One region of the Thioalkalivibrio sp. ARh3 genome, then DNA from elsewhere that is predicted to be linked to it. Evidence: predicted binding sites of a transcription regulator. Region 1 holds the regulator's gene; the other holds the start of a gene.

Region 1 (3,206 bases):
ATTGAGGCGCTCGCGAGCATCCGGGATCTCCGCCTGGGTCAGTTCGACCAGTCGCGAATCACCACGGAAACTCTGCAGGGCCTCATGAAGGTCACGCGTCAGCTTGCCGAGCTCGTCGAACAGTTCGCGATCATACGGACGCGCAAGGTCCTGAATCAGCGCTCGCGCCGTGACGTCATCCCCTGCTTCAAGCACCTGAACAAGCTCGCGCGCGCGTGCGAGCTGCTGATCCCCCACCGGTTGTTCCTGGTCTGTCATCCAAAGCCCCTTGCTCGCTCCTCATCCCGGACGTACCGACCGGGACTGCCCCCCCTGGCCGAGGCTTTGCTCGTGCCCGAGGATCCCGCCTGCCATACCCCGATTACCCCTGAGATTCAATGCGTTCGAAGATTTTATCGATCTTTTCCTTGAGCGTTTCAGCGGTAAAAGGCTTTACCACGTACCCGTTTACGCCCGCCTCGGCCGCCTCGACAATCTGATCACGCTTCGCCTCCGCCGTCACCATCAGTACCGGCATCGTCTTCAGCTTCTCGTCGGCGCGCACCGCCCGCAGCAGGTCGATGCCCGGCATATTGGGCATATTCCAGTCAGTGATCAGGAAGTCGAAGTCGCCGTTCTGGAGCATCGGCAGGGCCGTGCTGCCGTCATCGGCCTCATGCGTGTTGTTGAAGCCGAGATCACGCAGCAGGTTCTTGATGATCCGCCGCATCGTGGAGAAGTCGTCCACGATGAGAATTTTCATTCCCTTGTCCACAGGTCACTCCGGGATTAATTATGCATGTGGGTACTAGAGCGTGGCCGTCAGAATAACTGCAAAGCCTCGCCATCTTCGAGCCAGGAACCCAGACGTGCGCGCAGCCGGATCACGGCCTGACTGCGGATCTGGCTGACGCGCGACTCGGTCACGCCCAGCACCGCGCCGATCTCGCGCAGATTGAGTTCCTCGATGTAATAAAGCGAGAGTACCAGGCGTTCACGCTCGGGCAGATCACCCAGCGCGGCGGCCAGCTCTTCGCGAAACTCCCCGGCCTCGATCGTCCGCGAGGGCGAGGCCTCCGCCCCCTCGATCACCCGGTCGGCATCGCCGTCGGTGCCGCCCAGATCGTCCAGCGCGAACAGATGGGCGCCGGCATGGTCCTGCAGCATCGTGTAGTACTCGTCGATCGGGACTCCGAGCTCCTCGGCCACCTCGACCCCGCGTGCCGCGCGCCCTTCCCGGGCCTCGACCGTCTGGATCGCCTCGGCGATCTTGCGGCTGTTGCGATGCACCGAGCGCGGCGTCCAGTCGCTGCGCCGCAGCTCATCGATCATCGCGCCGCGGATACGGATCCCCGCATAGGTGGCGAAGGTCGCGCCCTGCCCGCCCTCGAACTGCCGCGCGGCCTCCAGCAGACCGATCATGCCCGCCTGGATCAGGTCATCGACCTGGACCGAGGCAGGCAGACGAGCCATAAGATGGTGCGCGATGCGGTGCACCAGCTCGATATGCTCCGCAACACGCTGCTCGTGGCCGGCCGCGGCGACGCTTTCGTAGCCTGGTAGTCGATTACGCGGCGACATCATGCGCTCTGCAGCATCCGTTCGACAAAGAATCCGACGCCACCATCGGCGCCGCGACCCACCGGCCAGCGATCGACCGTGCGGGCAAGCTCGGTAAAGGCCTTGGCCGCCGGGCTGCCCGGATACTGCTGCACCACCGGCGCCCGCTTCTGGACGGCCGTGCGCAGATTCTGGTCCATCGGGATGTATCCCGCCAGGTCCAGGATGACCTCCGGCAGATAGTTGCCACAAACCGTCGCGAGCTTTTGCAGCAGGCGCTCGGCTCCGGCTCGGTCCTGCACCATGTTCGTCACCAGGCGGAAACGCCGCAAACCATGGTCCCGGTGCAGGACCTTGATCAGGGCATACGCATCGGTAATCGACGCCGGTTCGTCACAGACCACCACCAGGGTCTCCTGGACGGCCCGGCAGAAGGTCGTCACCGACTCCTGCAAACCCGCTGCGGTGTCCACGACGAGTACGTCCAGCGGTTTCGAATACGCGCTGAATGCATGAATCAGCCCGTTGTGCTCCACCTGCGAGAGGTTGGCCATCGCGGCGATCCCCGACGCCGAAGGGACGACCTTGATCCCTTCGGGACCCTCCACCAGGATCTCCTCCAGCCCTTCCGCCTGTCCGGTTACCAGGTCATGCAGCGTGCGCTCCGGTCTCAGCCCGAGCAGCACATCGGCGTTCGCCAGCCCAAGATCGGCATCGAACAGCATCACCTCGCGACCCAGCCGGGCAAGTGCGACGGACAAGTTGACCGAGACATTGGTCTTGCCGACACCGCCCTTTCCGGAAGCAACGGCGATGACCTTCAACGGTGGATTAGTGCGTGGCATAGCGTCCCTTCCCCACTGGATGAATCATTTCCAGGGCCCCGCCATCCGGCGTCCCGCGCGCCGACGCCACGTGGCTGCGCGTGCCGGCGAGCTCCGCGAGCGTCTGATCAGTCCATCGTTCATCGCGCGAGGCACCACGCGCAGGACGCTCTTCTTCACCGAGCGCACGCCGCGTCAGATCCCCCGTCTCCACCCGGTGGAAATCTTCCGCGATGCGTTGACCATCGCTGACAAACGTGAGCCCAAGGTGCTGGTCGAGCAGTACCGACAACGTCTCCCCCAATTGTTCGGCCTCGTCGAGTTTGGTCAGCACCAGGGCCGATGGCTCCGTCTTCCGGAACGCCTCCAGCACCCTTTGCAGTGCCGCCGCCTGGGTGGTCGCGGAGACGACCAGCCAGCTCTCGCACCGGATACGGTCCGGCCAGCCGGCGAACAGCGACTCGTCGCCCACCGCCGCAGGTGCCTGCCCCGCCGTGTCGACCAGAATCAGGTGCCCATCCTCGGCTCGCCCGGTCATCTCCCGCAACTCGCGCGCGCCCTGCAGCACCCGCAGTGACACCCCTGCCATCTGCGCGAAGGCCTGCAGCTGGCGTGTCGCACCAATGCGCTGCGCATCCAGGGTGACCAGCGTAACCGAATCCGGCCCCATGCGGCGGATCTGGCGCAACGCAATCCGCGCAAGCGTGGTGGTCTTGCCCACGCCCGTAGGCCCCACCAGTGCCAGCACGCCCCCTTCGTCGAGGATATCGGGATGGCGCGTGGCAATTGCGCCCGACAGGCGTGCACGCAGGCGCTCCCAGGCCTGCTCTACGGTACTGTCAT
Region 2 (3,206 bases), on a different contig from region 1:
ACGCAGGATCTCGAACGGGAAACCATCGCGGAACCAGGAGGTTTCGTTCGTCGTCATCGCGTCGATCACCCGCGTGCGCAGGCGCGGGTTTGGGGCCTGGCGCATCGCGTGCAGGAGCTCCGGGACGCTCTTGTAGCCGAACTCGTCCAGCAGCCGCGAAAGACGGCTCGACACGAGATACTGACGGCTGTCGCCCAGCACCAAGCCACAGCACTCGGAGAGGAAACGCGAGAACTCCTCGTAGTCGCGCGAATCGATCACGAAGTCATCCCTGAAGCTCGGAGATACGGACGAACAGGCACGTTGATGACGAATCCTTGACAGCGGGGCCCAAGAATCCAACCGGGGCACGACCGCCCCCTGCTGGACGGGTGCAGTATACGTGCAACCGCGCGCCCGCTGACAGCATCACACCAGGTAATGGAGGCGGCGCGCGATGGCCGCCGGCGCTCACACGGCCGGCAATCCCCTTCCGCCCCCATGCCACAACGCTTGAATCTGCCGATTGACACAGGCCGCGGGGACACCGGTTTCAATCCTTGCGGGTCTGCTCAAGCACGGCTTCGGCCAGCTCATCGGGATTGAACTTGGACAGGAACGCATCCGCCCCTGCCCGCTTGACCATATCGGTATTGAACTCCCCGCTCAGAGAGGAGTGGAGCAACACCCTCAGGTCCTTCAGCCGGTCGTTCGTCCGAATCCGGGCCGTCAGGGTATAGCCATCCATCCGCGGCATCTCGATGTCCGAGATGACCATCTCCACCACATCGCCCACATTGCCGGCCTCGGCCTGCTCTTCAAGATAGTCCAGTGCCTCGCGACCATCCTTGAAGACCAGGTATTCCCAGCCAAGACCCTTGATGGCACCCTCGATCTGCTTGCGGGCGACCAGCGAGTCATCGACGATCACGATCTTGCGCTTCCCGATCCGCTCGCGCTCTTCGTCGGCCTCCGCGCGCACCGCGTCGGACACGTTAATGGGCAACGGATTGACGATCGACAGCACCCGTTCGACATCGATGATCTCGACCAGCTTGTCGTCGATCTCGGTCACGGCGACCAGGAAGGACTCGCGCCCGGTCCCCCGTGGTGGCGACTTTACGTCTTCCCAGTTGACGTTGACGATCCGGTCCACGGCCGAGACCCAGAAGCCCTGCACCGACCGGTTGAATTCGGTCACCACCACCTTGTGGTCGTCCGTTTCGCCCACGGCCGTGCGCAGCCCCATCGCGCGTGCAAGGTCAATGATGGGGACCGTCCCGCCTCGCAGGGTGGCCACACCCCGCACGACGCTCAGTGAACCGGGAATCTGCCGCAACGGTGGTGAAGGGATGACCTCGCGCACCTTGAACACGTTGATCCCGAAGGTCTGCGAGCTCCCCAGATGAAACAGGAGCAGCTCCATACGGTTCTGCCCCACCAGCTGGGTCCGTTGATTCACATCGTCAATGAATTGACTCATTGCCCTGCACTCCCCCTTCGCCCGGCGACTCGCCACCTCGACCCGCCGGACCCAGTGTGCACCCCCAGGACCGGCGCTGTCATGCCACAAACCGCCGCTGTATGCCGATTGCATGCGTTATTGACCCGGTAACGGCCACGCCCCGCCACTCTTGAGGATGCAACACTAACCGTCTGGCATGTTTTCTGCTTGTGTCTGCCCGAAAACCTCTCGATTATCGACGAGCCGGCGCGCACGCAGACCATGAATGAGCCATTTCTCCAACCCGTTGTTCGCTCCCGGTGGCTCGCGGCCGCGGCAGGGATCTTTCTGGCCCTGGGATCCATCCCCGCTCAGGCGGAGATCGAGGCGGTGGAGAACATCCGTCTGGCGGCCGAACGTTTCATCCATGACGAGCTCGACATCACACCGGGGGACGAAGCGGTGGAGGTCCAGATCGGTCGTCTGGACAATCGCCTGCGTCTCGCGCGCTGCAGCAAGGCCCTGGAGACGCAGTTCCCGCCCGGCGGACGTCGCGACGGCAATACAGCGGTCCAGGTGCAGTGCGAAGCACCCGTGAGCTGGTCGATCTATGTGCCGGTTACCGTCGAGCGCTATGCCGAAGTCCTGGTCGCGAACCGCAACCTGCGACGCCAGCACACGATCCTGCCGGGCGACCTGCGCACCAAGCGCATACAGACCTCGCGGCACGCCGGCAGCTATTTCGAGGACAAGGGTGAACTGGTGGGGCTTCAGACCCGACGCAACATCCGCCCGGGACAGATCCTCGGCCAGCAACACGTGACCCAGCGCGAGGTGGTCAGCCGCGGCCAGCGCGTCACCATACTGGCCGAGAACGGTTCGGTGGCGATCCGCATGCAGGGCGAGGCGCTGGAGAATGGCGTCCTCGGCGACCGCATCCGCGTGAAGAACAGCTCGTCGGGGCGCATCGTGGAAGGAGAGGTCCTGGAGTCCGGACATGTCCGCGTGGCCCTGTAGAATGGCGGAACATCGCCATGGATCGCCGCCACGAACTGTGAAGCGATTCGAAAATTCATACCTCAAGGGGCTACAGTTTCAGCCGGTGCTGCCGTAAACCTCTGCAGTAGAATTGCAAAAACAGGAAACCGAACCATGGATATCAAAGGCCCGAACAACCCCGGCCTGCGCCCGGACGGCAACACCTCGAGCGTAAAGGGCCGAGACGAGACCTCCCGGCCCGACGCAGGCGCCCAGGGCAACTCCTCGGCGCCGATACGCCAGGACGACTCCGTCACCCTGACCGGTGCGGCGCAGGCGATGAACGCCGCCTCCGGGGCCGCCAGCAACGCCCCGTTCGACGAGGCGCGGGTCGCCGAGTTGCGCGAAGCCATCTCCAACGGCGAGTACCCGGTGGACAACGAACAGCTGGCCGATCGCATGATCGAGCTGGAAAGCCTGTTGCGCTAATCGAGACCCGACAATGTCGCCCGAACAGCGCCACGCCTTTCTCCGCTCGCTGGAGGCCTCGATCCGACTGAGCCATCAGATGGAGGACATCCTGCTGCAGGAGACCCGCGCCGTGGAATCGCGCGCCCCCGAGACCCTGCGCGAGGTCGTGGCCCAGAAGCAGACGCTCCTGCAGGAGCTGGAGACCGAGAGCCGGCGACAGCGCGAAACCATCGAGGCCGCCGGTGAAACCTACACGCCCGAGGGACTCGCGCGGCTGTTCAGCCGGCTCGAGAGCGGCGCCGAGCTGGAGGACCACTGGCAGGCGCTGCGCCGT

Evidence for each region. Region 1 encodes FliA, which starts transcription of late flagellar genes. Its sites were predicted from a motif close to GCTAAAGTTNNNNNNNNNNCNGCCGATA; they were not measured.
Region 2: the regulator FliA is predicted to act here: its motif matches at 1,592-1,619, upstream of C995_RS0106325 (chemotaxis protein).

What each region holds. Positions count from the first base shown of each region.
Region 1 is NZ_KB897949.1:132,321-135,526, forward strand. It holds gene C995_RS0107565 (protein phosphatase CheZ) at 1-258, opposite strand, end outside; gene cheY (chemotaxis response regulator CheY) at 362-742, opposite strand; gene C995_RS0107575 (RNA polymerase sigma factor FliA) at 802-1,563, opposite strand; gene C995_RS0107580 (MinD/ParA family protein) at 1,560-2,384, opposite strand; partial or broken gene flhF (flagellar biosynthesis protein FlhF) at 2,544-3,206, opposite strand, start outside.
Region 2 is NZ_KB897948.1:321,294-324,499, forward strand. It holds gene C995_RS0106320 (protein-glutamate O-methyltransferase CheR) at 1-261, opposite strand, end outside; gene C995_RS0106325 (chemotaxis protein) at 533-1,462, opposite strand; gene flgA (flagellar basal body P-ring formation chaperone FlgA) at 1,706-2,440, shown strand; gene flgM (flagellar biosynthesis anti-sigma factor FlgM) at 2,576-2,890, shown strand; gene C995_RS0106340 (flagella synthesis protein FlgN) at 2,904-3,206, shown strand, end outside.